Regions from separate parts of the Nocardiopsis mangrovi genome, predicted to be linked through region 2. Evidence: riboswitches for the same ligand, from Rfam matches in the RefSeq annotation. Region 2 holds a riboswitch; each other region holds the start of a gene.
What was found. Region 2 has a riboswitch for thiamine pyrophosphate ahead of thiO (glycine oxidase ThiO). Riboswitches for the same ligand answer to the same signal wherever they lie in the genome.
Positions count from the first base shown of each region.

Region 1: it holds a riboswitch for thiamine pyrophosphate, as region 2 does, so the genes downstream of both, ACFO4E_RS13670 (ECF transporter S component) here and thiO (glycine oxidase ThiO) in region 2, are expected to answer to the same signal.
Region 3: it holds a riboswitch for thiamine pyrophosphate, as region 2 does, so the genes downstream of both, thiD (bifunctional hydroxymethylpyrimidine kinase/phosphomethylpyrimidine kinase) here and thiO (glycine oxidase ThiO) in region 2, are expected to answer to the same signal.

Region 1 is NZ_JBHSFQ010000011.1:126,118-136,360, reverse strand. It holds gene ACFO4E_RS13690 (hypothetical protein) at 1-13, shown strand, start outside; gene ACFO4E_RS13685 (hypothetical protein) at 36-380, opposite strand; gene ACFO4E_RS13680 (DUF418 domain-containing protein) at 449-1,552, opposite strand; gene treS (maltose alpha-D-glucosyltransferase) at 1,729-3,450, opposite strand; TPP riboswitch at 3,667-3,774, shown strand; gene ACFO4E_RS13670 (ECF transporter S component) at 3,864-4,472, shown strand; gene ACFO4E_RS13665 (ABC transporter ATP-binding protein) at 4,469-6,043, shown strand; gene ACFO4E_RS13660 (energy-coupling factor transporter transmembrane component T) at 6,040-6,843, shown strand; gene ACFO4E_RS13655 (enoyl-CoA hydratase/isomerase family protein) at 6,919-7,707, shown strand; gene ACFO4E_RS13650 (YbaK/EbsC family protein) at 7,801-8,346, shown strand; gene ACFO4E_RS13645 (serine/threonine-protein kinase) at 8,808-10,243, shown strand, end outside.
Region 2 is NZ_JBHSFQ010000004.1:182,672-192,914, forward strand. It holds gene ACFO4E_RS06565 (NAD(P)H-binding protein) at 1-600, shown strand, start outside; gene thiE (thiamine phosphate synthase) at 710-1,360, opposite strand; gene ACFO4E_RS06575 (Rv2175c family DNA-binding protein) at 1,427-1,786, opposite strand; TPP riboswitch at 1,918-2,027, shown strand; gene thiO (glycine oxidase ThiO) at 2,112-3,242, shown strand; gene thiS (sulfur carrier protein ThiS) at 3,239-3,439, shown strand; gene ACFO4E_RS06590 (thiazole synthase) at 3,442-4,248, shown strand; gene pknB (Stk1 family PASTA domain-containing Ser/Thr kinase) at 4,344-6,287, shown strand; gene ACFO4E_RS06600 (response regulator) at 6,280-6,960, shown strand; gene glpK (glycerol kinase GlpK) at 7,022-8,500, opposite strand; gene ACFO4E_RS06610 (6-phosphofructokinase) at 8,784-9,809, shown strand; gene thiI (tRNA uracil 4-sulfurtransferase ThiI) at 10,026-10,243, shown strand, end outside.
Region 3 is NZ_JBHSFQ010000002.1:126,381-136,623, reverse strand. It holds gene ACFO4E_RS02580 (heparan-alpha-glucosaminide N-acetyltransferase domain-containing protein) at 1-153, opposite strand, end outside; gene ACFO4E_RS02575 (acetoacetate--CoA ligase) at 953-2,944, opposite strand; gene ACFO4E_RS02570 (SGNH/GDSL hydrolase family protein) at 3,327-4,439, shown strand; gene rocD (ornithine--oxo-acid transaminase) at 4,557-5,831, opposite strand; TPP riboswitch at 6,069-6,160, shown strand; gene thiD (bifunctional hydroxymethylpyrimidine kinase/phosphomethylpyrimidine kinase) at 6,149-6,970, shown strand; gene ACFO4E_RS02555 (DUF6457 domain-containing protein) at 7,095-7,346, opposite strand; gene ACFO4E_RS02550 (pyridoxal phosphate-dependent aminotransferase) at 7,647-8,930, opposite strand; gene ACFO4E_RS02545 (LysR family transcriptional regulator) at 9,067-10,029, shown strand; gene ACFO4E_RS02540 (hypothetical protein) at 10,026-10,243, opposite strand, start outside.

The sequences.
Region 1 (10,243 bases), on a different contig from region 2:
CTACAAGAAGTAGCGGGCGGGGCCCGGGGCCGGTGTCAGGCTCCGGTGGAGTGCCGCGTTCTGCGGCACGTCGGACAGGACGTGTCCGGGATGGGGTTCTCGGTGCCGCAGCAGCCGCAGTACCAGCTGTCGGTGCGGCGCCGGCCCAGCAGTACGTCGTCGAGCAGCACCCAGTCGACCCTGGCCTCGAACCGGGAGTTGAAGCGCCGCGGCAGCGGTGCGCCGCAGCTCCAGCAGTCCTCCAGGAAGTTCCGGTCGGCGTTGACCGTCACCTGGCATTCGGGGCAGAACGCGAACCACAGCAGCGCGTGGCCGTCGCTCCCGGCGGGCACGGCCACACGCACCCCGTACATGAACCTGCCTCGCTCTACGTTGTTCATGGTGACCGAGCGTAGAGGCGTGCAGGTCACGGCGTACGAGGCTTTCCCCAAGGCACCCGGAATGCGGGTTACGGCCGGGCCGCGGCGCCCTCCCGGCCGGTCTCCGGCTCCGGCGCGGCCGCGACCGCCGTCGGGACGACGGCCCACCAGGTGACGCAGCGCAGCATCCACTCCACCGGTCCGTGCCGGAAGCGGCGCAGCCAGAGCGTGCTCGCCAGCCACTGGGAGGCGAGGATGGCGGCGGATATCGCGAACAGGGCGCCCCACTGGTAGCGGTCGGCGAAGCCGAACGCCCACCCCGCGGCCAGGAGCAGCAGCGTGGCCGTGAGGTAGTTGGTCAGCGCCATGCGGCCCAGCGGCGCGAAGACCGCCTCCAGCCCGGTGCGCAGCGGTGTCCGCATGAGCAGGCACAGGCCGGTCGTGTAGACGCCCGCCAGCAGCAGCCCGGCGATCGCGCTCGCGTGGGAGAACCCGCTGCTCATGAGGTCGGTGCTCTGCCAGCCGAGGGCCGCCGCGGCCCCCACCGCCAGGACCCCGAACACGATCGCCACCTGCCCGGTGCGGTCGGCGAGGGCCTGCGGGACGCGGTAGCGGACGGCGGCCAGGCCCAGCAGCAGCATGCCGGGGATGAGCGCCAACCCGCCGGTGAACACCGTGACCCCCAGCACGGTCGCCGCGCCGGCGCCGGCCAGGATCAGCGGCCGCGGCAGGTAGCTGGCGGGCAGCAGGACCAGCAGTCCCAGCACGCCGTAGGGCGCCAGCGCCTCGCCCGGGTGCAGGGTGGCGTGCACGACGCCCAGCAGGAGCAGCGCCGCGAGCCGGCGCGCCAGCACCAGCCGGGGCCGGGCGCCGCGGGCCGCGGCGGAGCCCAGGAGCAGGGCGAACCCGATACCGAACAGGAACGCGAAGATCGGGAAGAACCGCTCGTTCACCAGCAGGAGCAGCGCCGTCTCGGCGAGATGGCGCTCCCGGTCCGGATCGAACGGCACGTTGTAGCCCATGTGGGTGACCGGCCCGAAATTGGCCAGCAGGATCCCGCACAGCGCGAACCCGCGGACCACGTCGAGCACGTCGATGCGGGACCCGCCGCCACCCGGCCGCGGCGACCGGCCCGCCTCGGGATCCGAGGGCGAGGCCGTCCACGCGGGCGGCCGTTTCCAGATGTGCTTCACGGGGGGCTCCGTACGTCGTCGGGGGCGACTGATGTGCAGCGCGACGCTACCGGGGCGGGGCGGGGTCGGGGATCGTCCGCTCGGCGGAATCCGGCCGGCCGTTTTCTCCGACGTTCGTCGGGGGCGGTGATACCAACGTCGAATCGGGCGCGCCGGTGGTGCGGCCGTACCGGCCCTCAGCCGGCAGGCAGCCGGAACCAGTAGAAGCCGTGGCCGGGCAGCGTCATCCGGTAGGGCGGCGTGCCGATGGCGGGGAAGCGCACCCCGCCCATGCACTCGACGGGGGCGACGCCGTCGAACCGGCCCAGGTCCAGCGCCGCCGGCTGGGGGAACCGCGAGAGGTTGTTGACGCACAGCATGCGGTCGTCGCCGTGCTCGCGCAGGAACGCGAACACGCCGGGGTTGCCGGTGTCGAGTTCGCTGAACGCGCCGGTCCCGAACACCGGGTGCCGCTTGCGGATCCGGATCATGTCGCGGGTCCAGTTCAGCAGCGATCCGGGGTGGTCGCGCTGGGCCTCGACGTTGAGCGCCTGGTAGCCGTGGATCGGGTCCATGATCAGCGGCAGGTACAGCCGGGCGGGGTCGCCGTGGGAGAAGCCGGCGTTGCGGCCGGCGGTCCACTGCATCGGCGTTCGTACGGAGTCGCGGTCGCCCAGCCAGATGTTGTCGCCCATGCCGATCTCGTCGCCGTAGTAGAGGACGGGGGAGCCCGGCAGCGACAGCAGCAGCGCGGTGAACAGCTCGATCTGGTTCCTGTTGTTGTCGAGCAGGGGCGCGAGCCGGCGGCGGATGCCCACGTTGGCGCGCATGCGCGGGTCCTTCGCGTACTCGGCGTACATGTAGTCGCGCTCGTCGTCCGTGACCATCTCCAGGGTCAGCTCGTCGTGGTTGCGCAGGAAGATGGCCCACTGGCAGCCCCGCGGGATCTCGGGGGTCTGCTCCAGGATCTCGGAGATGGGGCGCCGCTGCTCGCGGCTGACGGCCATGAACATCCGGGGCATGAGCGGGAAGTGGAAGTTCATATGGCATTCGTCGCCGCCGGACGCGAAGTCCCCGAAGTAGTCGACGACGTCGGCCGGCCACTGGTTGGCCTCGCTCAGCAGCACCCGGTCGGGGTAGAGGCGGTCGACCTCGGCGCGCACGCGCTTGAGGAAGTCGTGCGTCTCCCGGAGGTTCTCGCAGTTGGTGCCCTCGCGTTCGAAGAGGTAGGGCACCGCGTCGAGGCGGAATCCGTCGATGCCGAGGTCCAGCCAGAAGCGCAGCACCTCCAGGATGGCGTCCTGCACGTCGGGGTTCTCGAAGTTCAGGTCGGGCTGGTGGGCGAAGAACCGGTGCCAGTAGTACTGGCCGCGGCGCTCGTCGTAGGTCCAGTTGGAGGGCTCGGTGTCGACGAAGATGACGCGGGCGTCGTTGTAGCGGTCGGCGGAGTCCGACCACACGTAGAAGTCGCCGTAGGGGCCGGAGGGGTCCTCCCGTGACGCCGCGAACCACGGGTGCCGGTCGCTGGTGTGGTTCATGACCAGGTCGGTGATGACCCGGATCCCGCGCCGGTGGGCCTGCTCGACGAGGTCGACGAAGTCGGCGATGTGCCCGAACTCCGGGAGGATGCTCAGGTAGTCGGCGATGTCGTAGCCGCCGTCGCGCAGGGGGGATTCGTACAGCGGCAGCAGCCAGACGCAGTCGATCCCGAGCCATTCGAGGTAGTCGAGCTTGTCGATCAGCCCGCGCAGATCGCCGGTGCCGTCGCCGTTGGAGTCGTGGAACCCGCGGGTGAGCACCTCGTAGAAGACCGCGCTCTTGTACCAGTGGGGGTCGCGCGGGGCGGCCGAGGTGAAGGTGTCGGGCACGGCCGCCGGGTCCGCGCGGCCGGCGGCCCGTACCGGCTCGTGTGTGGCCACGGGGCATCCCCGCCTCTCGGTGCCGCGCCCGACCACGGGTGTCCGCGCGGGCTGGACGGATACGACACGTTCGCTACCCACGCTCCTGGCGGATGTGCCGTGCGCCGGCGGTGTCGGCGCCGGCGATCGGTGTGATCATCGTCACGTGAACGGCCGGCGGGCGGCCGGGAGCGGGGGTGCGCTTGACCCGGCGCCCGGCGCAACGGTCATAATGGGTGAAACCGACAGGGGAGCGCTACGGCGCTGAGAGTGCGGTCGCCGACCGCAGACCCTCACACACCTGATCTGGGTCATGCCAGCGAAGGAAGTCGTGGACCCGCCACCGGACCGTCCCCGGCGTGCACGCACGCCGCCGGACACCGGCCGGCGCTCTTGGCCTGGGCCCTCCGTTTCGCGACGCGAAGGGACACCCATTGAGTGACACCGCATCCGGCCCCGGCACCGGGACCCCCGCACCGGACCGGCCGCGCTACCGCACGGTGGACATCGTCGTCGCCGCGGTCCTGGGCGTCGCCTGCGGCGTGATCTTCTGGTTCTGGGGCATGCTCTGGGCCGCCACCGAACCCCTCTTCCTGTTCTTCCCGCCCGCACAGGCCGTCCTCTACGGGGTGTGGCTGCTTCCGGGCGTGCTGGGCGGGCTGATCATCCGCCGGCCCGGGGCGGCCGTGCTCACCTCGACCGCCGCCGCCGTCGTCTCGATGCTGCTGGGCACCCAGTGGGGCGTCGCGGTCGTCCTCGCCGGCTTCACCCAGGGGCTGCTGCCCGAACTCGTCTTCGCCGCCGGCCGCTACCGCCGCTGGGGCATGGTCACGGCGGTCCTCGCCGGCGCCGCGGCCGGGATCTCCCCGGCCATCTGGGACAACATCCGCTACTACCCCGAGCTGCCGCTGTCCTTCCAGGTGCCCTACGGGGTCATCGTCGTCCTCAGCGCCGCGCTCGTCGCCGGCGTCGGCGGGCGGCTGCTGACCACGGCGCTGGCCAAGGCCGGCGCGCTGACCCCCTTCCCGTCGGCCCAGGGGTGACGTCCCCCGAAGGCGCGCGCGTCGATCTGTCGGACTGGGGGTGGCGGCACGCGGGCCGCGGCGGATGGGCGCTGCGCGGCGTCGACCTCACCATCGAACCCGGCGAACGGGTCCTGCTGCTGGGCGCGTCCGGCGCGGGCAAGAGCACGCTGCTGCACGCCATGGCCGGGCTCACCGGCGAGAGCGGCGCCATCACCGGCGACACCGAGGGGAGCCTGCTCGTCGACGGGGCGCCGCCCGGCGGCGGGCGCGGCGGGATCGGGCTCGTCGGGCAGGACCCCGAGACCCAGCTCGTCATGGCGCGCGCGGGTGACGACGTCGCCTTCGGCCTGGAGAACCTCGGCGTGGCACGCGAGGACATCTGGCCGCGCGTGCACACCGCCCTCTCCGGGGTCGGCTTCCCCTACGGCGTCGGCCGCCCCACCGCGGCCCTTTCGGGCGGGGAGAAGCAGCGCCTGGTGGTGGCCGGGGCCCTCGCCATGCGCCCCCGCCTGCTGCTGCTGGACGAACCCACCGCCAACCTCGACCCCGAGGGCGCGGCGCTGGTCCGCGCGCTGCTCGCGGACCTGGCCGCCACGACCGAGGCCACCATGGTCCTGGTCGAGCACCGGGTCGCCGACGTCGTGGGCGGCGCCTCGGCGGCGACCGCCCTGGTGGACCGGGTCGTCGTGGTGGAACAGGGCGGCGGGGTGATCGCCGACGGCGCCCCGTGCGCGGTCTTCGCCGAACACGGCGAGCGCCTGGCCCGGCGGGGGGTGTGGATCCCCGGGCACGAGCCGGCGCCCCGGGTGGCCCCCGCGCCCGGCGGCGGAGCCCTCATCGAGGCGTCCGGGTGCACGGTGCGCGCCCCCGCGGGAATCGGCGTCGGGTCCGGGCGCGGATCGGAGCGGCGTACCCTGCTGCACGCCGCCGACGCCGAGGTCCGCGCCGGGACCGCCACCGCTCTGACCGGGCCCAACGGTGCGGGCAAGTCGACGCTGCTGATGCTGCTGGCGGGGCTGGCCCGGCCCGCCGCGGGAGCGGTGCTGCCGCGCGGCCGCCTCGCCGAGGGGGACCGCCGCCCGCTCGCCCGCTGGCCCGCGCGGACCCTGTCCCGGCACGTGGGGACGGTCTTCCAGCACGCGGAGGACCAGTTCGTCACCGGGACGGTCCGCGACGAGCTGCGCTTCGCCCCTTTGCGCGCCGGCGTGGGGGAGCGGGCGACCGCGGCATGGGTCGAGGAGCTGCTGGAGCGCCTGCGCCTGGGCGCGCTGGCCGACGTGCACCCGTTCACGCTCTCCGGCGGGGAGAAGCGGCGGCTGTCGGTCGCCACGGCCCTGAGCTCCGGGTCCGCCCACGCCCCCGATGTGCTGCTGCTCGACGAGCCGACGTTCGGCCAGGACACGCGGGCCTGGACCGAGCTGGTCGAGCTGCTGGCCGGCCTGCGCGCGCAGGGCCGGGCGGTGGTCATGTGCACTCACGACGAACCGCTGCTGCGCGCCCTCGCCGATACCGAGCTGCGCGTCGACGGCGGCCGTGTGGCGGCCCCCGCCGCGCCCGTCACCGAAGGCGCGGAAGGGGGAGAGGCGTGATCCGCTCAGCGGGCGAAGAGGTGCCGCGGCGGCCGCCCGCCCGGGATCCCGGCGGCGCCGCGCCCCCCGAGGAGCCCGATGCGCGGGCCTGGCTGGTCCGGGCCAACCCCGCGGCCAAGGTGGTCGCCGCGCTGGCGGTGGTCGCGGGCCTGGTCCCGGTCGTCGACCCCGTCACCAGCGGCGCCGTCCTGGCGGCCGCGGTGCTGGTGCTCCCGTTCGCCGGGCTGCAGCGGGGCCTGCTGCTCCCCTTGGGCCTGCCCCTGCTGCTCATGGGCGCGTCGATCGGGGTGGTGACCCTGCTGTTCGGCGACGGCGGCCCCGCCGCCGCGCTCGGAACGGCCGTGCGGCTCCTGGCGATCGCCCTGCCGGGCATGCTCGTCGGGCTGACCAGCGACCCCACCGAGCTGGCCGACGCCCTGGTGCAGAGGCTCAAGGTCCCGGAACGCCCCGCCCTGGGCGTGCTCGCGGCGGTGCGGCTGGTGCCGCTGCTCGCGGCGCAGTGGCGGATCCTCGGCCTGGCGCGCCGGGCCCGCGGGCTGGAGGCCGGACGCAACCCCGCCACCGCCCTGACCGTCTTCGCCGGCAAGGTGTTCGCCCTCCTGGTGCGGTCGATCCGCACGGGAACCCAGCTCGCGACGGCGATGGACGCGCGCTCCTTCGGGGGCGGCCGGCGCACCCATGCCCGGGTGAGCCGGTGGCGGGCGGCCGACACGGGCCTGCTGGCCGGCACCGCCGCCGTCCTGTGCGCGGCCCACGGCCTGTCCCTGGCGCTGGGGACGTGGACGCCGCTGTTCTCCTGACACCGCCGGGCCGCCGGCGTCCCGCGCGTGGTAAACAGCGGGGGAGGCGACGGCCATCGAGGAAGGCGGCGGGACATGGGTGGATTCGTGCGTGTGGAGACCGATCCGGACACACCGGCCGTCGCGGTCATCCGCCTGGACCGGCCGAAGATGAACGCGATCAGCGCGCGGGTGCAGGCCGAGATCGGCGCGGCGGCCGCTGAGGTCGGCGCCGACGACTCGGTGAGCGCGGTCGTGCTCTACGGCGGGGAGAAGGTGTTCGCCGCCGGGGCCGACGTCAAGGAGATGGCGGAGCTGGACTACGCCGCCATGGCCGGCTACTCCCGCGCGCTCCAGGACGCCCTCACCGCCGTCGCGCGCATCCCCAAGCCGGTGGTGGCGGCCATCACCGGCTACGCCCTGGGCGGCGGCTGCGAACTCGCCCTGTGCGCCGATTTCCGGGTGGCCGCCGATGACGCCAAGCTGGGCCAGCCCGAGATCCTGCTGGGGGTGATCCCCGGGGCCGGCGGCACCCAGCGCCTGCCCCGCCTCATCGGGCCGGCCCGCGCCAAGGACCTGATCTACTCCGGCCGCCACGTGGGCGCCGAGGAGGCGCTGGCGATCGGCCTGGTCGACTCCGTCGTCCCGGCGGCCGAGGTCTACGCCGCGGCGGTCCGGACGGCGGCGCGCTACGCCGGCGGGCCGGCGATCGCGCTGCGCGCGGCCAAGCAGGCCATCGACAGCGGGCTGGAGACCGACCTGGCCACGGGCCTGGAGATCGAGCGGCAGCACTTCGCCGCCCTGTTCGCCACCGAGGACCAGAAGACGGGGATGCGCAGCTTCGCCGAGCAGGGGCCGGGCAAGGCCCGCTTCTCCGGCAGGTAGCCGGGACCGGGCAGCGGGGCGCGAGCACGGGCCGGCCGGTCCCCGTCCCGGCCCCGCCGGCACACCCATCGACATTCACGAGGAGACACCGATATGTGGGGACTGGACACCCACCCCGCCACCGAACGCCGCGACCTGCTCGCCGCACCCGTCGCTGAGGCGCTGGAGCGGTGGAAGACGGCGGCGCCCGCCGCCGACCCGCTGGTCGCCGAGATCGACCCCGGACTCGCCGACACCGCGAACTGCTGCGCCGCCTACGGCATCCCGCTGGACGCGTCGGCGAACTGCGTGGTGATCTCCGCCAAGCGGGGCGGGACGGCGCGGATGGCGGCCTGCGTGGTCCTGGCGAGCACCCGTGCGGACGTCAACGGGGTCGCGCGGCGCCACCTGGAGGCTCGCAAGGCGTCGTTCGCCCGGCAGGAGGACGCGGTCGCGCAGGCCGGCATGGAGTACGGCGGGATCACCCCCGTGGGGCTGCCGGCCGACTGGCCGATCCTGGTGGACGGGGCGGTGGCGCGGACCCCCCACGCGGTGATCGGCAGCGGACTGCGCGCGTCCAAGCTCGTGGTCTCCGGCGCCGCGCTCGCCGAGCTGCCGGGTGCGGTGGTCGTCGAGGGCCTCGGGGTGCCCGCGCCCTGAGGGTTCCTCAGTGGGACCCGGGTTCTTCCCGGGTCCTGCGGCCGGTTCCGGCCCCGGTTCGGGGCGCCGCGGCCCCGCGCACCCGGCCAGGCGGCAGGCGGTTTCGGCCCGCGCCGGTGGGCGCGCGCCGGTCCCAGGGGGCGGCGCGCGGGGGATCCGGCGGAACCGCGCCCCCGCTTTTTCCGTCATACTCATGTGGTCGCTCGGAACGTGCCGGACGGCAATCACGGACACCGGCCCGGTGGGCTTCGGCTCAGGCGCGGGCGGGCGTCCGATGAGCGTTGCATCAAGGGGCGCGCCCCGGTGGTCTCACACCGCCGCGGCGGGCACTCGACAGGTCGCTGTGGAGATCACGACACAAAGGAACCGGCCGGGCGCCGGGCTCCGGCGGAGGTCCCGGCCATCCCCGGCCGATAGGCTGTTGCGGTGGGTGTGCGGGGTTTTGAGGGGATGAATTCGCTATGGCAATGACGGCAGGTTTCCCCGAGGACGAGGGGCTGCCGGAGCGCATCGGCCCGTACATGATCCGCCGCAGAATCGGCCGGGGCGGAATGGGCGTTGTGTACCAAGCCGTAGACCCGCGGCAGGACCGGCTGGTCGCGATCAAGGTGTTGCGCTCCGAAGTGGCCGGCGACCACATCGCGCGTGCCCGGCTCGCCCGCGAGGTCGAGACCATGCGCCGCGTGCAGAGCAGCAACGTCGCCGGGGTCATCGACGCCGACATCTCCGCCGAGCTCCCCTGGGTCGTCACCGAGTACATCCCGGGCCCCACGCTCGACTCCACGGTCACCGACCACGGCCCCCTGCGCGGGCGGGCCCTGACCCGGTTCGTCTCCGGGCTGGCGCGGGCGATCGGCGCCATCCACGAGGCCGACGTCATCCACCGCGACCTCAAGCCCGGCAACGTCATCATCTCCAACGGCGAGCCGATCGTCATCGACTTCGGCATCGCCCACGCCGTCGACGGCGCGAAGCTGACCCAGACCGGCACGTTCGTGGGCACGCCCAGCTACCTGTCGCCCGAGGTCATCGAGGGCACCGACCTCGGCTCGGCCACCGACATCCACGCCTGGGGCGCGACCGTCGCCTTCGCCGCCACGGGCCACGCGCCCTATGGGGCGGGCTCCTTCGAGGTCATCTTCTTCCGCATCCTCAACGGCGAGATCAACCTCGACGGCATGCCCGAAGCGCTGAAGCCGCTGGTGCTGTCCGCCGTCTCCCGCGACATGTCGGCACGGCCCACCGCGCGCGGGCTGCTCGCCGAGACCGGGCGCCTCAACCTCGACCTGCCCTGGACCGAGGACGCCTCCGCCTATTCCGGCAGCGGGCTGACCGGCCACCACACCGTGCAGGCCGCGCGCCCCGATGACCAGGGCGACGGCGGCGGGCTCGGGGCCCTGGCCGCGGGCGCCGCGGCCGGTGCCGCCGCGGGCGGCCTCGCCGCCTCCGCCATGGGCCACGGCGCGGGCGCGGGTGCGCAGGACCCCCTGCGCACCAACCCCGTCGACCCGCAGGCCGCGGACGATTTCAGCGGGGCCGGCGGCAGCGGCTCCCCGGACCGCACCATGGCCGCCGGCGCGGGCGGGGTGCCCGACCGCACGATGGCCGTCGACCCCGACCGGGCCGACAGCGCGGGCCTCCCCGACCGGACCATGGCGGTCGACCCCGACAGCGCGGGTTCCCCCGACCGGACCATGGCGGTCGCGCCCGCCGACCCCCAGGCCACCGGCCGGCTCGACCCCGACCAGGCCGCTCCTTACGGCGCCGACGACTCCATGGCGCCGCGGACCCAGTTCTTCAACTCCACGCTGCGCCCCGAGGAGTTCCGCGACATCCTCACGCCGGTCGACGACGGCCGCGGCCGCCAGGTCGCCTCCTACGCCGACGGCGACGACGA
Region 2 (10,243 bases):
GCGGTGGCGGCGGGCGTGAGCCGGATCGTCTACCTGTCCTTCCTCTCCGCCGCGCCGGCCGCCACGTTCACCTTCGCCCGCGACCACTTCTACACCGAGGCCCACATCCGCTCCACGGGCGTGGAGCACACCTTCCTGCGGCCGAGCCTCTACCTGGACCTGCTGCCCGACTGGGCCGACGAGCACGGCGTGATCCGCGGCCCGGCCGGGCAGGGCCGGATCGCGTGGGTGTCGCGCGACGACGTCGCCGACGCGGCGGTCGCCGTGCTGCTCGGGCAACAGGAGCACGACGGACGCACCTACGACCTGACCGGGCCCGAGGCCGTCAGCCTGGGAGAGACCGTGGAACGGCTGTCCACGCTCACCGGGAAGGTCGTCCGCTACGTCCCGGAGACCTGGGACGAGGCGCTGGAGTCGCGCCGGCCGTCGGGCGCCCCGGAGTGGGCCGTCGAGGGCTGGGCCAGTTCCTACGCCGCCATCGCCGCGGGCGAGATGGACGTCGTCTCCCCCGCTGTCCCCGATCTGACCGGCCACCCCGCCCAGACGATCGAGGGCTACCTGCGCAAGCACCCCAGCGCGCTGAGCCGCATCAACCCCTGAACCCCGAGCGGGCGGCGACGGCCCGATCCGGACCGCGGCGGCCGGTTCCGTGCGCGGCGTCCGCCGCCGCTGCGGGCAAGGCGCCGCGCCCGCTCTGTCGAAATGGGGCTCAGACCGCGGCCCGCAGGCGCCGGGTGAACGCGGCGGCCGCGGCGCGGGGGTCGGGGGCCTCGGTGATGGCGCGCACGACGACCACGCGGCGCGCGCCGGCGTCCAGGACCCGGTCCAGGTTGTCCAGGTCGATGCCGCCGATGGCGAACCACGGGCGCCCGCCCGGCAGCTCCGCGGCCGTCCGGACCAGCGGCAGCCCGGCCGCGGGGCGGCCGGGCTTGGTCGGCGTGGCCCAGGTGGGGCCGACGCAGTAGTAGTCCACTCCGTCCTCGGCCGCCGACGCGGCGGCCGAGGCGGCGTTGTTGTTGGACCGGCCGATCAGCGGGCCGTCGCCGATGATCTCGCGGGCGAAGGGCACGGGCAGGTCCCGCTGGCCCAGGTGGAGCACGTCGGCGCCGGCGGCGCGGGCGATGTCGGCCCGGTCGTTGACCGCCAGCAGCGCGCCGTGGCGTTCGCAGGCTTCGCGCACGGTCGCGAGCGCCGCCAGCTCCTCCCGCGCCTCCAGCGACTTGTCGCGGAGCTGCACGATGTCGACGCCGCCCGCCAGGGCGGCGTCGAGGAAGGACGCGAGGTCGCCCCGTTCGCGGCGGGCGTCGGTGCACAGGTACAGGCGGGCATCGGCCAGGCGGCGGCGCGGGCTCGTGTTCACCCGCCCCAGGCTAGTGCGCGCCCGTTCCCGCGCCCGAGGCGGGCCCGGCAGCGGTGGGGCGGGCCGTCAGAACGCCATGGCCTGGGCGCGGCGGCGGACCTCGGTGCCGCGGTTGGCGATCAGCGCTTCGATGGGCGCCCCCGGGAGGGTGTCGTCCGGAGTGAACATCCAGGTCAGCGCCTCGTCGGTGGCGAATCCGCAGTCGGCGAGGAGCGTGAGGGTCCCCGGCAGGCCCTTGACGATGTCGCCGCCGGCGATGAAGGCCGCGGGGACCACGGTCTCGCCCTTGCGGCGGACCCCCAGCAGCTTGTGGTCGCCGATGTACTGCTTCACCCGGTTCGGGCTGATGTTCAGCGCCTTCGCCGCTTCCTTCAGGGTCAACCAGTCGCCGACCAGGGAATCGATGGTGTGGTCGTTCTCTGTCACGCAGCCAATGTCCCACAGTTCCGGGTGCGCCAAACCAGGCCCTCCGGCCTTATCGCTTCCGGCGTAGCGGGCCCGTCGCGGGAGGGCGGTCGCCCGGCGCCGGAGGCGGGGCCCTAGGATTGGCCGCGAGCAACGATCCCCGCGGGAGCCGGTGGGACCGGCTGAGAGGGAGGCGGCGAGCCTCCGACCGCAAGAACCTGATCCGGGTCATACCGGCGAAGGGAGTGGCAGCGGAGCCGTGCGCACGACACCCCCGTCCCCGTTCTCACCACCGTCCCCGTCCCCTCCGGCGCCTCCCGCGCCCGGCCCCTGCGAAGTCCTCGTCGTGGGCGCGGGCGTGATCGGGCTCGCCGTCGCCTGGCGGGCGGCCCGGCGCGGCCTGCACGTCACCGTCGTCGCCCCCGATTCGACCCCGGGCGCCGCGTCCGGGGTCGCGGCGGGCATGCTGACCCCGGCCGGCGAGGCCGTGTTCGGCGAGGAGGCGCTGATGCGGTTCGGCGCGCTCTCGCGCGACCGCTATCCCGCGTTCGTCGAGGAGCTGGAGCGCGACTCCGGCCTGCACGCGGGCTACCGGACCGGCGGCACCCTCCAGGTCGCCTACGACACCGACGACCTCGCCCGGCTGAGCGAGCTCGCGGAGCTCCAGGCCCGCCTGGGGCTGGCCGCCGAACGGCTGACGGGCCGCGCGTGCCGCAGGCTGGAGCCGATGCTCGCCCCGTCGGTGCGCGGCGGCGTCCTGGCCCCCGACGACCACTCCGTCGACCCCCGCCTGCTCACCGCCGCCCTGGCGGCCGCGGCCCGGCGGCGCGGCGCCCAGCGCGTCCGCGACCGGGCGGCGAGCCTGCTCACCTCCCGCGGCCGGGCCGCCGGCGTGCTCCTCGCCGGCGGCGGCGAGCTGCTCGCCGACCAGGTCGTCCTGGCGGCGGGGGTGTGGACGCCGGAGATCGGCGGGCTGCCCGACGGCGCCGTCCCGCCGCTGCGCCCGGTCAAGGGCCAGCTGCTGCGGCTGCGCACGCCCTCCGGTGCCGCGCCCGTCGTCACGCGCACCGTACGCGGCCTGGTCCGGGGCGCCCCCGTCTACCTGGTCCCCCGCGACAGCGGAGAGGTGGTCGTGGGCGCCACCCAGGAGGAGATGGGCGCCGACCTGCGGCCGACCGCGGGCGGGATGTGGGAGCTGCTGCGCGACGCCCACACCCTGGTCCCCGGGGTCGAGGAGCTGGAGGTCGCCGAGATCTGCGTCGGGCTGCGCCCCGGCTCGCCCGGCAACGCACCGCTGCTGGGCCCCACCGGGCTCCCGGGCCTGCACCTCGCCGTGGGCCACCACCGGCACGGCGTCCTGTTCGCCCCCGCCACCGGCGACGCGCTGGCCGACGTGCTGGCGGGCGGGGGCCTGCCCGGCTACGCCCGGCTCTTCGCCGCCGACGGCGGCCCCGATGGAAGCGAGGCACGCACGTGAACGTGATCATCAACGGGCGGCCCACCCCGGTGGCGCCCCGCAGCACCGTGGCCGACATCGTCGGCTCCCTCACCGATGCCCAGGGGGGCGTGGCGGCCGCGGTCAACGACGAGGTCGTCCCCCGCGCGGCCTGGCCGCGCACCCTCGTCGCCGAGAACGACCGTGTGGACGTCCTGACCGCCGTCCAGGGAGGCTGACCATGACCACCGACATCGGCGACCCGGCCGCCGCACCGGCGTCCCGCCCCGCCGCCGACCCGCTCGTCATCGCCGGGAGCGAGTTCTCCTCGCGGCTCATCACCGGAACCGGCGGGGCGCCGTCGATGCGCGTCCTGGAGGACGCGCTGATCGCCTCGGGCACCGAGCTGACCACCGTGGCGCTGCGCCGGGTCTCCCCCGGCGCGCAGGGCTCGGTCTGGGACGTGCTGCGGCGCAACGGCATCCGCCCGCTGCCCAACACCGCCGGGTGCTTCACCGCCGCCGAGGCGCTCCGCACCGCCCGCCTGGCCCGCGAGGCGCTGGAGACCGACTGGATCAAGCTGGAGGTCGTGGCCGACGAGCGCACCCTGCTGCCCGACCCGGTGGAGCTGCTGGACGCCGCCGAGCTCCTGGTCGACGACGGTTTCACGGTGCTCCCCTACACCAACGACGACCCGGTGCTCGCGCGCCGGCTCGAACAGGTGGGCTGCGCCGCCGTCATGCCGCTGGGCGCGCCGATCGGGTCGGGTCTGGGCATCCGCAACCCGCACAACATCGAGCTGATCGTGGAGGAGGCCGGCGTCCCGGTGATCATCGACGCCGGGATCGGCACCGCCAGCGAGGCGGCGCTCGCCATGGAGCTGGGGTGCGACGCCGTCATGCTGGCGACCGCGGTCACCCGCGCCCAGGACCCCGTGCTCATGGCCGCCGCCATGCGCGACGCGGTCGCCGCGGGGCGCGCCGCGCGGCGCGCGGGCCGTATCCCGGTGCGCCGGTATGCCCACGCATCGTCACCATCGGTGGAGTGACGCGGCGGGACATCACCGCAGTTCACATTGGGTTCGGCCGCCGCGCGCCGGGCGCGGACCGGCGTGGGGGCCGCTCCCCCATTACACTCGGCGGCGTGGACATGACGACTGCGGACTCACTCGTCGGTGCGACCCTCGACCATCGCTACTTCATCGAGGGGCGCATCGCGAGCGGCGGCATGGCGACCGTTTACGTCGCCCACGACCTGCGACTGGACCGCCGGGTGGCGTGCAAGGTGATGCACGCGTCCCTGGCCGAGGACCCCACGTTCGTGCGCCGCTTCATCAACGAGGCGCACTCCGTCGCCCGGCTCTCCCACCCCAATGTGGTGCAGGTGTACGACCAGGGCACCGACCAGGGCCACGTGTACCTCGCCATGGAGTACGTGCCCGGCCGCACCCTGCGCGACCTCCTCAGCGAGCGCGGGCGCCTGGCGCCGCACGCGGCCCTGAAGATCATGGCGCCGGTGCTGGCCGCGCTGGGCGCCGCGCACCGCGCGGGCATGGTGCACCGCGACGTCAAGCCCGAGAACGTCCTGCTCACCGCGGACGGGCAGGTGAAGGTCGCCGACTTCGGGCTGGCCCGGCTGGTGGAGTCCGCGCAGCAGGCCATGACCAAGACCGGCACGCTCATGGGCACCGCCGCCTATCTGGCGCCCGAGCAGATCGAGCGCGGCACCGCCGACGCGCGCACCGACGTGTACGCGGCCGGCATCATGCTCTACGAGCTGATCACCGGCGAGCAGCCGCACACCGGCGAGACCCCCATCGCCGTCGCCTACCAGCACGTCAACGTCGACGTCCCGCGGCCCTCGACCGTCGTGCCGGGCATCGGCCCCGCGGTCGACGTCCTGGTCACCAAGGCCACCGAGCGCGATCCGCGGTACCGCCCCGGCGACGCCGCCCAGTACCTCGCCGGGATGTCCGAGGTCATGAAGGACATGCCGGACGACGGCGGCGCGGCCGCCGCGACCGCGCCCCGCGTGGACGCGCAGGCCCCGGCCGCTCCGGCCGGCGGCAACGCCACCCTCGTGGTCGACCTCGACGACATCGCCGAGCCGGAGCGGCGCGCCGACGACCGCCCCTTGGAGCGCAAGCACCTCCTCGTCCTCGCCGGCGGCGCCATGGCGGTGGCGGTGCTCGTCTTCGGCTGGTGGCTGCTGATCGGGCGCTTCGAGACCGTCCCCGACGTGATCGGGCTGGACGAGGAGACCGCGGCCGACGTGCTGGCCGACAGCGGGCTGCGCATGGAGGTCGACGACCGGGGGATCTTCAGCGACGCCGCCGACGAGGGGGAGGTCGCCGGAGCCGACCCCGAGGTCGACGACCGCATCGAGCCCGACGGAACCGTCACCGTCTTCCTGTCGCGGGGACCGCAGACCATCGCGATGCCCGAGGTGGTCGGCCTCAGCGCCGACGACGCCCGCGACACCCTGGAGGGCGCCGGGTTCTCCGACATCGAACTGGAGGAGGCGTCCTCGGAGGACGAACCGGTCGGCGCGGTGGTCTCCTCCGACCCCGAGCCGGGGAGCGACGCCGACCGCGCCGCATCGGTCACCCTCACGCTCAGCACCGGCTTCGGCGCGCCCGACGTCGAGGGCCGAACGGAGGAGGAGGCGACCCAGGCGCTGCGCGACAGGGGCCTGGGCGTCGACATCGCCCAGGAGCCCAGCGACGACGTCGAGGCCGGCCGGGTCATCTCGCAGGATCCGGGCCCGGGCGGCAACGTCGGCCGCGGCGACGCCGTCACACTGACCGTCTCCTCGGGCCCCGACCGCATCGAGGTGCCCGACGTCACCGGCCTGTCGGTGGCGGCCGCGCAGGAGCGGCTGGAGGAGCTGGGCCTGACCGTGACGGTCACCGCACCGCTGGGCGGCGACCGCGTCGCGGGCTTCAGCCCGCAGGGCGAGGTCGAGAGCGGCACGGAGGTCGAGCTGTTCGTGACCCCGTTCGGCAACGGCGACGACCGAGGGAACGGGAACAACGGGAACGGGAACAACGGCAACGGCAACGGCAACGGCCGGGGCGACGATGACTGACCCCGCCGGCGGGGCCGGCGGCGCGATCCGGGTCATGGTGGTCGACGACCACCCGATGTGGCGCGACGCCGTCGCCCGCGACCTCGCCGAGGCCGGGCTGGAGGTGGTGGCCACCGCCGGCGACGGCCGCAAGGCCGTGGCCGTCGCACCGGCCGCGCGCCCCACGGTGGCCGTGGTCGACCTCCAGCTGCCCGACATGAGCGGCGTCGAGGTGACCCGGCGGCTGCTGGCGCTGCCCGGTCGCCCCCCGCGCGTCCTCATCCTGTCCGCCAGCGGCGAGCACGGCGACGTGCTGGACGCGGTGAAGGCGGGCGCGACCGGCTACCTGGTGAAGTCCGCGGGCCGCGACGAACTGCTCGACGCGGTGCGCAGCGTGCACGGGGGCGACGCCGTCTTCACCCCGGGGCTGGCCGGGCTGGTGCTGGGCGAGTTCCGGCGGCTCGCGTCCGCGCCCTCCCCCGCGGCGGCCCCGGCCGCCCCCGCCCTCACCCCGCGCGAGACCGAGGTGCTGCGCCTGGTCGCCAAAGGGCTGGGCTACAAGCAGATCGCCGCGAGGCTGACCCTCTCCCACCGCACCGTGCAGAACCACGTGCAGAACACGCTCAGCAAGCTCCAGCTGCACAACCGGGTCGAGCTGGTGCGCTACGCCATCGACCAGGGCCTGGACGACTGAGCGTCCGGCGCCGCCAAGGGCGCGCCGCGGCGCCGTCCCCCTCCCGGCCGGGCGCCGCCGCTCACTCCAGGCCGGCCCAGCCCTTGGACCGCTCCACCGCGACCCGCCAGCGGCGGTGGGCGGCGTCGTCGCGGTGCCGCGGCTCGAAGCGCCGGTCGAGCTTCCAGGTGTGCGCCAGGTCGTCCGTGGAGCCCCACACACCGGTCCCCAGCCCGGCCAGGAACGCGGCGCCCAGCGCCGTGGTCTCCTGGATCTGGGGGCGGGCCACGCTCACCCCGAGCTGGTCGGCCTGGATGTGGCAGAGCAGGTCGTTGGCCGACGCGCCGCCGTCCACGCGCAGTTCGGGCAGCTCGGTCCCTGACGCGCGGGCCATGGCCTCGACCACGTCGCGCACCTCGAAGGCGATGGCGTCCAGCGTGGCGCGGGCCAGGTGGGCGCGGCCGGTGCCGCGGGTGATGCCGAAGATCGCCCCGCGCGCGTAGGGGTCCCAGTCGGGCGCGCCCAGGCCGGTGAGGGCGGGGACGAAGACCACTCCGCCGGAGTCCTCGACGCTGGCGGCCAGCGCCTCCGACTGCGGGGCGCTGTCGATGAGCCCCAGGCCGTCGCGCAGCCACTGCACGGCCGCGCCGGTGACGAAGATGGATCCTTCGAGCGCGTATTCGAGCCGGCCGTCGGGGTGCTGCCACAGGACCGTGCTGAGCAGGCCCTGTTGCGGGGCAACCGGCTCCGCGCCCGTGTTGACCAGGATGAAGGACCCCGTTCCGTAGGTGCACTTGGAGGACCCGGGGGTGTAGCAGTTCTGGCCGAACATGGCGGCCTGCTGGTCGCCGGCGATTCCGGCGATGGGCAGCCGCAGCCCGAGGAAGTCGTCGGGCTCGGACTCCGCCACGACACCGTAGGAGGGGACGACCTCGGGCAGCGCCGTGCGGGGGACCCCGAACAGCTCGCACATCTCGTCGGACCAGGTCCCGGCTCGCAGGTCGAACAGGAGCGTGCGCGAGGCGTTGGAGGCGTCGGTGACGTGCCGCTTGCCGCCGGTGAGGCGGGCGATGATGTAGGAGTCGACGGTCCCGATGGCGACGTCGCCGGATTCCACCCCGCTCCAGGCGCGCCGGTCGTTACGCTGGATCCAGGTGAGCTTGGTCGCCGTGAAGTAGGGGTCCAGGCGCAGGCCGGTGATGTCGGCGACCCGGTCCTCGTGGCCGGCGTCGCGCAGCTCGGTGCAGATGTCGGCGGTGCGCCGGTCCTGCCATACGATCGCCCTGCGGGGTGAGCTCGCGCGTCTGCGGTTCCACAGGACGGCGGTCTCACGCTGGTTGGTGATCCCGATGCAGGTCGGGGCGTCGTCGGTGGAGTCCAGGGCGCTCTGGCAGGCGGCGAGGGTGGCCTGCCAGATCTCCTCGGGGACGTGCTCGACCCATCCGGTCCGGGGGTAGTGCTGGGAGAACTCCTGGTAGCCACGCGCGACCACTTCGCCGTTCTCACTGACGACGAGGGCGGTGACACCGGTGGTTCCGGCATCGATGGTGAGCACGGACATGGGTTGGCCTCCGCTGGGTTGGACGACTATGGTCTAGACCATGTGGACGGCGTGAGACGGAAGTGCCACCAGCTCCGCTCCGGGCCGCCATGCGTGGGACCTACCCCGCGGATGACCGGCTCACAATCGCCACGGCCCACTTTTCGTGACCCCTGTCACATCGCCGCCCTCACGGTGATCGCGGCGGTCACGATTGCGGCGGGGCCGGCCACCCGTACGGCGCCCACGGGCGCCGCAGCATTGGCCATTTCGGGATTTTTCACGGGATTCGAGGAGTACACGCATGCGAGTCGGGGTGCTGACCGGCGGCGGCGACTGCCCGGGGCTGAACGCGGTCATCCGCGCGGTCGTCCGCAAGGGCATCAAGGACTACGGGTACGAGTTCGTCGGCTTCCGCGACGGCTGGCGCGGGCCCCTTGAGGGCGACACCATGCCCCTGGACCGCGCCGCGGTCAGCGGCATCCTGCCGCGCGGCGGCACGATCCTCGGCTCCTCCCGCACCAACCTCATGAAGATCGACGGCGGGGTCGAGCGCGTCAAGGACAACATGGCGGCGCTGGGCATCGACGCCCTGGTGGCGATCGGCGGCGAGGACACCCTCGGCGTCGCCACCCAGCTGCACGAGCGCGACGTCAACGTCGTGGGCGTGCCCAAGACGATCGACAACGACCTCAACGCGACCGACTTCACCTTCGGGTTCGACACCGCGGTCAACATCGCCACCGAGGCGATCGACCGGCTGCACACCACCGCGGAGTCCCACCACCGCGCGCTGGTCGTGGAGGTCATGGGCCGCCACGCGGGCTGGATCGCCCTGCACTCCGGCATGGCGGCGGGCGCCAACGTCATCCTCATCCCCGAGCGCCCGTTCGACATCGACGAGGTCGTCGCCCACGTCGAGAGCCGCTTCACCACCAAGTACGCCCCGATCCTCGTTGTCGCCGAAGGGGCGCACCCCAAGGACGGCCAGATGGAGCTGTCCCACGGCGAGACCGACTCCTTCGGGCACGTGCGCCTGGGCGGCATCGGCCAGCGCCTCTCCGAGGAGATCGAGAGGCGCACCGGCAAGGAGGCCCGCTCGGTCGTCCTGGGCCACGTGCAGCGCGGCGGCACCCCCTCGGCCTTCGACCGCGTCCTGGCCACCCGCCTGGGCGTCAACGCCATCGAGGCCGTGCACGCCCAGGACTACGGCAAGATGGTCGCGCTCCAGGGCACCGACATCGTCCGCGTCGACCTGTCCGCGGCCACCGAGAAGCTGAAGACCGTCCCGGACGAGCGCTTCGCCGAGGCCGAGGTCTTCTTCGGCTGACCCCCGCCCGCACCCGCCAGTGGCCCCGCCCGATCGGTCGGGGCCACTGTGCTGCGCATCGGGAAGCGAAGGCGGCGCGTTGAAGCGCCCCCGGAGGCCGAGCGGGAAATACCGCACCGTCCAAATCGGTTGCCCCATGTTCGATACTGGAATCATTCCCGGAGCCGGGTGCCCCCTCGCGCCCCCTCCGACCCCACCCCACCTGGAGATGCCCTCATGGCCGTTACGTCCGCCCCCGCCGCCCTCGACGTGCGCGACACCGCGCAGCAGCTCGGCGGCGATCCCGGTCTGGGCGAGCTGTGCGTGCTGATGAAGCTCGGCGAGATCGTCCTCAAGGGCAGCAACCGGAACCTCTTCCAGCGCCGGCTGCACAACAACATCCGCTCGGCGGCGCGCGATCTGCGCTCGATCACGCTCACACAGCGCGGCGCCGG
Region 3 (10,243 bases), on a different contig from region 2:
GAACAGGCCGACCACGCCGATCGCGCCCACGCCCAGGTGTGCGGTGAACATCCCGAACAGGGCGAGGGAGCGGGCGACGTCGACCCCGGCGAGGCGGGCCGGCCGGGTGTCGGCGGTTACGGCGGCGGGGGTATCAGGGGTCTGCTGATCCACGCGGCCCACACTATGGCGTCTTGCCGCGTTTGTCCCCCTGCGTGGAACGGAGAGCCGACGAGCGAGCGGAGCCGGCCCTGTCCCCGGCCGAAGGCCCCCCCACAGGACCGGCGGAGCGGAGCGAGGAGGCGAGCGTGACCGGGAACACGGAACGGAGAGCCGACGAGCGAGCGGAGCCGGCCCTGTCCCCGGCCGAAGGCCCCCCCACAGGACCGGCGGAGCGGAGCGAGGAGGCGAGCGTGACCGGGAACACGGAACGGAGAGCCGACGAGCGAGCGGAGCCGGCCCTGTCCCCCGCCGAAGGCCCCCCCACAGGACCGGCGGAGCGGAGCGAGGAGGCGAGCGTGACCGGGAACACGGAACGGAGAGCCGACGAGCGAGCGGAGCCGGCCCTGCCCCCCGCCGAAGGCTCTACCCCACAGGACCGGCGGAGCGGAGCGAGGAGGCGAGCGTGACCGGGAACACGGAACGGAGAGCCGACGAGCGAGCAGAGCCGGCCCTGTCCCCGGCCGAAGGCCCTCCCCCACAGGACCGGCGGAGCGGAGCGAGGAGGCGAGCGTGACCGGGAACACGGAACGGAGAGCCGACGAGCGAGCGGAGCCGGCCCTGCCCCCCGCCGAAGGCTCTACCCCACAGGACCGGCGGAGCGGAGCGAGGAGGCGAGCGTAACCGGGAACACGGAACGGAGAGCCGACGAGCGAGCAGAGCCGACCCTGTCCCCCGCCGAAGGCCCTCCCCCACAGGACCGGCGGAGCGGAGCGAGGAGGCGAGCGTGACCGGGAACATGCTCCCGCCGTGCTCAGCCGGCGGTCCGCTCCCGCTCGGCGGCGAGCCGGCTGAAGTAGTCCAGGGCGCCCGGGTTGGCCAGGGAGTCGCGGCTCGCGACGCGGGCGGGGTCCTCTCCCATGAGGATCCGCTTCACGGGGACCTCCAGGACCTTGCCGGAGAGCGTCCGCGGTACCTCGGCGATGGCGCGCACCGCATCGGGGACGTGCCGCGGGGAGCAGTCCTCGCGGATACGGCGGGCCAGCCGCCGGGTCAGGCCGTCGTCGAGGGCGGTGCCGTCGCGCACCACCACGAACAGCTCGATGCGGGAGCCGCCCTCCGGCTGGGGGATGTCGACGACGAGCGCGTCGACGATCTCGTCCAGCGCGAACACGGCGCGGTAGATCTCGCTGGTGCCCATGCGGACCCCGCCGCGATTGATGGTGGAGTCGGAGCGCCCGTAGATGACGGCGGTGCCGCGTTCGGTGATCTCGATCCAGTCCCCGTGGCGCCACACGCCGGGGTACATGGCGAAGTAGCTGTCGCGCAGCCGCTCGCCGTCCGGGTCGCCCCAGAAGCGCAGCGGCATGGACGGAGCGGGCCGGGTGACCACGAGCTCGCCGACCTCCCCGACGACCTCGTTGCCGTCGGGGTCCCAGGCCGCGACGGCCATGCCCAGGCAGGGCGCCTGGATCTCGCCCTCGTGGACGGGCAGCGTGGGTACGCCGCCGACCAGGCAGGAGCAGATGTCGGTGCCCCCGCTGGTGGAGAACAGCCACAGGCGGTCGCCGAACTCGCGGTAGCACCAGTCGAAGCCCTCGGGGCTCAGCGGGGAGCCGGTGGAGCCGATGGCGTGCAGCCTCGACAGGTCCCGGCCCTCGGCGGGGTGCACGTCCTCCTTCATACAGGTCGTCAGATAGCCGGCGCTGGTACCGAAGACCGTCACCCCGGCGCGCTCGGCGAGGTCCCACAGCGTCCCGAGGTCGGGGTGGCCGGGGTTGCCGTCGAACAGGACGATGGAGGACTTGGTCAGCAACACGCTGACCAGGAAGTTCCACATCATCCAGCCGGTGGTGGTGAACCAGAACACCCGGTCGTCGCTCTGGGCGTCCAGGTGCAGGCCGAGGTTCTTCAGCTGTTCCAGCAGGATGCCCCCGTGCCCGTGCACGATCGCCTTGGGCAGGCCGGTGGTCCCCGAGGAGTAGAGCACCCACAGCGGGTGGTCGAAGGGCAGCGGCTCGAAGACGGACTCCGCGCCCTCTCCCGCCGCTTCGAGCTCCTCCCAGGACAGCGCGCCCTCGACCGGGCCCGCGGCACCGAGGTAGGAGAGCACCACGGTGTGCTCCAGCGTGGGCAGCTCATCGCGCAGCCGGGCGACCACGCCGGTCCGGTCGAAGTCCTTGCCGCCGTAGCGGTAGCCGTCGACCGCGAGCAGCACCTTCGGCTCGATCTGGGAGAAGCGGTCGATGACGCTGCGCACGCCGAAGTCGGGCGAGCACGACGACCACACCGCGCCGATCGACGCGCAGGCCAGGAAGGCCGCGACGGTCTCGGCGATGTTGGGCAGGTAGCCCACCACCCGGTCGCCGGGGCCCACGCCCAGGTGGCGCAGGCCCGTGGCGATGGCGGCGGTGCGGCGGCGCAGCTCCCCCCAGGTCCACTCGCCGAGGACGCGCAGCTCGGAGGCGTGCCGGATGGCGACGGTGTCGTCGTCCTTCCCGGCGAAGATGTGCCGCGCGTAGTTCACGGTCGCGCCCGGGAACCAGCGCGCCCCCGGCATCGCGTCGTCGGCGAGCACGGTCTCGTAGGGGGTGTCGGAGCGCACGCCGTAGTAGTCCCAGATGCCGGACCAGAAACCGTCGAGGTCGGTCACCGACCAGCGCCACAGCGCGTGGTAGTCGTCGACGGCCGCCGCCGGCGCCCCCTTGTGCTCGCCCGCCCACCGCGCGAACGCGGTGACCGCGGCGCGCTCGCGCCGCTCCGCGCCGGGTTCCCAGAGCACCGGTGGCTGTGTCCGCTCCGACATTCTCGCGCCTCCTGAATTCCCCGGCACGGCGGGCACACGCGGATGGGTCGCCGTCCCGGCCCGTGCGGATGTGACGACCATCATCTAACAACACCCGTCTCGGCCCCCGCCCGACGGGGCGTGCTTCCCGCCCGGCCTGCGGGGGCGCCTCAAGGCGGAGGCTTCCCTCGTCGCGGCGTACCCCCTCGGCCCCCGGTCGCACACCGCTCCTCGGTCCAGCCACCGCCGGCGCCCCGCAGGCGCGCTCAGAGGCCGCGGATGGCCGGCCCCGGCCCCGAGCGTGTCGCTTTCGATCGTCCGGTTCCGGGTCCCCTGCGGGTAATCTGCGATCTGGGGATGGAACCGCCAGGGCGGCGACGCCGGAGAGCGAGAGGCGGACGGGATGGTGCGCGGAACGGATGGCAACGGGCGGATACGGCTGCTGGGCGCCGCCGCCGTCGTACTCGCGGTCCTCTGCGCCGTCGTCCTCGCCGTGCCCGCCACGCGCGACGGCGTGGTCGACGCCTGGTGCCGGACCACGGGCGCCGGGTGCCCCGATTCCGGCCCGCCCGGCCCGCGGCCCGGAGACCCCGACTGGCGCCTGCGGCTCGATCCCGAAGCCGCCGCCACGTGGGGCCACTACGCCGCGCTGGGCGACTCCTACTCCTCAGGCGACGGCGCCGACGACTACGCGGCCGAGACCGCCGTCACCGGCGGGTGCTGGCGGTCGGCCAACGCCTACCCCGAGACGGTCGCCGCGGCCTACGACTTCGCGGGGGAACTCGGGTTCTACGCGTGCAGCAGCCAGCGGGGCCACGCGATGCTCGACGAACTGGGCTCGACCGACTCCCAGATCGACCGGGTGACCGAGCACACCTCGCTGGTCACCATCGGCATCGGCGGCAACGACCTCGGCTTCACCTCGGTCCTGCGCACCTGCATGGTCCGGCTGCCGCTGGTGGACACCACCGCGTGCAAGGACCAGGAGTCCGACATCGAGCGCCGGATGCGGCTGTTCGACGCCACCTTCACCGACCTGGTCGGCGAGATCCGCGACCGCGCCCCCGATGCCCGCATGCTGGTGGTGGGCTACCCGCGGCTGTTCCCGGCCGATCCCGACGGCATGTACTACACGCTCAACGCCAATGACCAGGAGTGGTTGAACGACACCCTGGAGCGGTTCAACGGGCAGGTGTCCGACGCCGTCGACGAGGCCGACGCCGAGATCACCGAGGACGGCGAGGTGGGCAGCGTCGAATACGTCGACGTCTTCACCGCGCTCAACGGGCACGAGGTCGGCACGGAGGAGGCGTGGCTCAACGGCGTCCTGCTGCGCGACCTCACCAGCGGGGTCTCGATCGACCGGAGCACCTTCCACCCCACCGCGGCGGGGCAGGACGCCCTCGCGGAGCGCGTGCGTGCGCAGATCGACGCCGGCCCCGACCGCCGGCTCTACGCCACCCGCTCCACCGTCGACAACGCGAGTCCCGACGTCCTCGCCGCCGAGATCGACTGACCTCCCGCGCCCCGGCAGGGGCCGCGCCGGAGGCGGACCGTCCCCGTGGCGGCCCACAGCGGGCCGAGGGGGAGCGCGCCCCCGGGACGGAGGGGTTCCTCCGCCCCGGGAAGCCGGTCAGGCGCGTTCCGCCCGGAGTTCGGCCAGGACCGCGCCGAGCTGGTCCAGGCCCCAGTTGAGGTCGTCCTCGGAGATGATCAGCGGCGGCGACAGCCGGATCGTGGACCCGTGGGTGTCCTTGACCAGCACGCCCCGGGCGAGGAGCCGCTCGCACAGCTCCCGTCCCCCGGCGAGGGACTCGTCGACGTCGATGCCCGCCCACAGCCCGATGCTGCGGGCGGCCACCACGCCGTTGCCGACGTACTCCTTGAGGCGGGTCCGCAGCACCTCGCCGAGCCGGCGGGCGTTCTCCAGGTACGGGCCGTCCTTGAGCATCCGCACCACGGTCCGGCCCATGGCGCCGGCGAGGGGGTTGCCGCCGAACGTGCTGCCGTGCTGCCCGGGCCGGATGACGTCGAGCACGTCGGCGTCGGCGACCACGGCGGAGACCGGAAGGATCCCGCCGCCCAGCGCCTTGCCGAACAGGTACACGTCGGGGACGACCCCGGTGTGCTCGCAGGCCCGCACCGTGCCCGTGCGGCCCAGCCCCGACTGCACCTCGTCGGCGATGAACAGCACCCGTTGCTCGTCGCAGATCTCGCGCACCCGCGGCAGGTAGTCGGGCGGCGGCACGATGACCCCCGCCTCGCCCTGGACGGGTTCGATGAGGACCGCGGCCGTGGTGGCGTCGATCGCGTCGGCGACGGCCACCGCGTCCCCGTAGGGCACGACGCGGAACCCCGGGGTGTAGGGCCCGAACCCGCCATAGGCGTCGGGGTCTTCGGAGAAGGAGATGATGGTGGTGGTGCGGCCGTGGAAGTTGCCTCCCGCGACCACGATCGTGGCCTGGCCGTCGGGGACCCCCTTGACGTCGTAGGCCCAGCGCCGGGCGAGTTTGATCCCGGTCTCGACCGCCTCGGCGCCCGTGTTCATGGGCAGCACCTGCTCCTTGCCGACCAGGTCGGCGAGAGAGGTGACGAACGGCGCGAACTGGTCGTTGTAGAAGGCGCGGCTGGTCAGCGTGATGCGGTCCAGCTGGTGGTGGGCAGCCGCGAGCAGGTCGGGGTTGCGGTGGCCGAAGTTCATCGCCGAGTAGCCGGCCAGGCAGTCGAGGAGGCGGCGCCCCTCGACGTCGGTGACCCAGGCCCCGTCGCCTTCGGCGATCACGACGGGCAGCGGGTTGTAGTTGTGTGCCGAGTGGGTGTCGGCGAGTCCGATGTGCTCGGAGGTGGAGATGGCGGGTCCGGCGGGATCGCCGCCGTCGCGCCGGCCCAGACCGCGGGTGTCGCTCATCCAGGTTCCCTTCGATCGCCCTTGATCGTCGTCGATCAGTGGATACCCGCTCGGATCACGCACAAAGCGCCCGCTCGGGCGGCCTCCAGCAGGAGAACAGACGGCACCCGGGGGTCGCAAGGGTGGCCGGCCATGACCCGCCGAGCGGCGGGCTTGGCGGTTTCCGCCCTTGTCGGCGTCCCCGCGATGGGGCTAGGGGGTCGAAAGCGGCGGGGCGGGCGTGAGAGATTGGGGGCACGCCAAGGCGCGGGGTGCCGGAAACGGCTGAGAACACACCCGTCGAACCTGATCTAGCTCGTACTAGCGAAGGAACGCCCGTGAGCAGTCACAACATCTTGTCCATCGCCGGCAGCGACCCCAGCGGCGGCGCGGGGGTCCAGGCCGATCTCAAGACGTTCTCCGCCCTCGGCGGATACGGCATGACGGTCATCACCGCCCTGACCGCCCAGTCGACCACCGGGGTGGCCGGTGTGCAGGAGGTCCCCGCCGACTTCGTGGCCCTCCAGCTCGACACGCTGCTCGCCGACGCCCGGGTCGACGCGGTCAAGATCGGCATGCTGGCCACCCCGGAGGTGATCGGCGCCGTCGCCAAGGCCATCGACACCCACCGGCTCCCCCATGTGGTCCTGGACCCGGTGATGGTGGCCAAGAGCGGCGACCGGCTGCTGGCGGCCGAGGCGATCGACGTGGTCCGCTCCGAGCTGCTGCCGCGCGCCGACCTGGTCACCCCCAACCTGCCCGAGGCCGCCGCGCTCTTGGGCGAGGACGAGGCGGGCGACCTCGACGCGATGCGCGCTCAGGCCGGCCGGCTGCTGGACCTGGGCGCGCGGCGGGTGCTGCTCAAAGGCGGCCACCTCGGCGGGGACACCAGCACCGACCTGCTCGTGGCGGCGGACGCGGCCCCGCAGGTGTTCACGGCCGAGCGCGTCGCCACCCGCAACACCCACGGCACGGGCTGCACGCTGTCGTCGGCGATCGCCGCCCTGCGCCCGCAGCGGCCCGGCTTCGACGCCGCCGTACGCGACGCCAAAACCTACCTGACCGCCGCGCTGCGGCACGCCGACGCCCTCGACGCCGGGCACGGGACCGGGCCGGTCCACCACTTCCACGCCTGGTGGCCCACCGGGGCGCGCGGGTGAACACGACCGGGGCACCGGCCGGCGCCGGCCGGTGCGTCGCGCTCGCGGCGGCCGGGCGGGACGGGGAGTCGCGCCCCCGGAGAGCGCGGGGTCGCGCCGGCTCCGCCGCCCCGCCGGCGACGCGTCAGGAGTCGGCGGGCTCCTCCGGAGCCTGGGCGAGAGCGAGGGCGCTGAGTGCCGCTGCGGCCTGGGCGGGGTCGGCGCCGCGGCCGACCGCGATGCCCAGCAGGTAGGCCGTGAGCGGCGCCGCCGGGCGGGCCACCGAGTGGGCGGCGTCCTTGGCGAGGTCGAGGATCAGCTTGACGTCGGAGGGGTCGAGCCGCTCGGGGAGTTCGAGTTCGGCGGAGGCGAGCTTCGCCCATTCGACGAGGGTCATGGAGTGCTCCGTAGGTCGTCGTGGCCGGAAGGGACCGGGCGCCGCCGGTGAGCCGTACGCTACGCGGCCGGCGGCGGCCGCCCTGCTCCCGGGGACCCCTTGCGCGGCGGGGCCCGGTGGTCAGCGATCCTACGGTCCGGACCGGCGGGCCGCCCCGCCGGCGGCGGGTCCTCGCCCCCGCGTGGCAGCGGCGGGGCGCCTGCCGATACTGTTGCGCGACAGGGGAGCGGGACCGGCCCTTCCGCGATGACCGGTGCCGCTTCTCCTCCCCCCCGTGACCCGGCGCGGGCCCGCTGCCTGCTACGCGGCGGGGGATCCGGCCTGTGCTCCGGTGCCGAGATCGGCGAGGATCTCGTCGAGGCGGTCGAGGTGCGCGCGGATCCACGACAGTGCGAGGGGGTCGTCGGCGGCCAAGGACTCGTGGCGCTGGTCGGCGGTCTCGCCGTAGAGCAGGCTCGTGGCGACGCGCATCCGCAGGGCCCTGGCGGACTCCCCGAACTCCGCCGCCGGTAACACGCCCATCCCGTAGCTCTTCAGGAGCAGGCCGGTGAGCGCGCGGCCCGTGGTGACCCCGTGGACGGCGGCCAGGCGCTCCCGGTGCGGCTCGAAGTCGGGGTAGAGGTAGAACGCCGCCTGCGGTGCGGCGAGCGTCGCCCCGGCCGCCGCGAACCGGCCCGCGACCGCCCGTGCGACCAGGCCGTGCAGCCGGCGGCTGCGGGCGATGTGCGCGGTGAGTTCGGCGGGTTCGGCGAAGGCGAGCGCTCCGGCCTGCTGCACGGGGCCGGCCGGGCTGGACCAGATCTCGCTGGCGACCCCGAGCAGGTCGGCGCGCAGCCGCCGGCCGGTCTCGCCCTCGGGGAGCCGGGCGACGCCCAGCCGCCAGCCGCCCAGCGCCAGGTTCTTGCTGAGCCCGGTGGTGATGACGGTCCGCTCCGGCGCGAACCCGGCGGCGCTGTGCACGGTGGTCGTGAGGTCGTGCACGAGGTCGCGGTAGATCTCATCGGAGATGATGAACAGGTCGAGCTCGCGGGCGACCTCGGCCACGCGCCGCACGGTCGCCTCGGACGCCACCGTCCCCGTGGGGTTGTCGGGCGTGGTGAGGATGACGGAGCGGACGTCGCGCCCGCGTGCGCGGGCGCGGGTGACGGCCGCGGCGAGCTGATCGGGGCGCGGCACCCCGCCCTCACCGGGCGGCGTGGCGACCTTGATCGCGCGGTGGCCGGCGAGCTGGGCCTGCGCGGCGTAGCTGACCCAGCTGGGGGCGGCGATGGCGACGTCGCCGCCGATGCTCAGCAGCAGGCTGTAGAGGAGCGGCTTGCTGCCCGGACCGGCGACCACGAGGTCGGGATCGGTGGGCAGGCCCCGGCGCGTCCAGTACCCGGCGGCGGCCTCGCGCAGCTCCGGGCTTCCCGCCACCGGCCCGTAGGCGTTCCTGTCACCCCCCGCGGACAGGGCCTCGCGCATCGCGGGGTGCACGGGCAGACCGGCCTCGCCGAACCCCAGCGGCAGGACGCGCACGCCACGGCGGCGCTGCTCGGTCAGTGCCTCGTTGACAGCCAGGGTCGCGGACACGGTGACAGGCATGAGTTGATCAACTCCGGAAGCATCCAAGAAGAACGTGCAGGCCAGCGGGCTTGTCGCCGACCTTTCACCTTCACCCTGCCCAGTTCGCCCCATAAGTACAAGCGAGTCTTTGCGATGGAAGGCATAAGCTGTTCTTATGCTTGATCTCCGCCGTTTGCAGATCCTCAAGGAGTTCGCCGACCAGGGCACGATCGCGGCCACCGCCAAAGCCCTCGGCTACACGCCTTCCGCGGTCTCGCAGCAGCTGTCCGCGCTCGAGCGCGAGGCGGGGATCGCGCTCCTCGACCGCACCGCCCGCAGCGCGGAGCTGACCGACGGCGGGCGGCTGCTCGCGGTGCACGCCGACCAGATCCTGGCCATGGTCGAGGCCGCCGAATCCGTGCTGGCCGCCCAGTCCGGCGTCGCGCTGGGCCGGGTCACCGTCGCGGCGTTCCCGACCGCCGCGGTGGCGTTCGCGCCGCTGCTGGCCCAGAGCCTGCGCGCGCACGAGGGGATGCAGCTGGTCCTGCGCCAGACCATGGAGGGCACCGGCAGCCGCCAGGTCGGCACCGGTGAGGCCGACATCGCCCTCGTCGACGACTGGTCGGGACGGCGGCCCGACAGCGGGGCCGGCAAGCTGCGCCACTTCCACCTGCTGCACGACCCCATGGTCCTCGCGGTCCCCGCCGACCACCCGCTGGCCGACCCGAACCGCCCGGTCGACCTGCACGGGCTGCGGGACGAGGCGTGGATCGCGGCGCCGCACGGCGAGCCGTCCCGGGCCGCCACCGACCGCCTGCTCGACGATGTCGGCGGCGCACCCGCGGCCGCCTGGGAGTTCGAGGGGCCGGGCACCATCCTGAGCCTGGTCGCGCGGGGGATCGGGATCGCCGCGGTGCCCGCTCTGGCCCTGACCGCCGGCGCGCCCGGCCTCGCCTTCCGGCGGCTGCCGCACGGGGTCCCGGCGCGCGAGATCTACGCCTTGGTCCGGGCGACCAGCATCCGGCGGCCGGCGATCACGGTGACACTGCGCGCTCTGGACGCGGCGGCGGCCGAGGTGCGAAGCACATTGGGCGACACGCTGCGGCGGGCCGCCGACGGCGCCGTCGACCCCGGTTAGCCGGGGTCGGCGAGCGGGGCGCGCCGCCGCAGACGGCCGAGCTTGCGGCGCATGCGCCGCGCGACGTGCTGATGGCGGTCGCGGTCGTCACGGGCGTCGAACCACTGCGCGCAGAGCTGGAGCCGTTCGTGCCGCAGAGCGGCCAACTCGGCCTCCAGGGTCTGAACGCGCCGGTCGAGTTCGGAGTGCGCCTCACGGTGCGCCATCGCCGAGG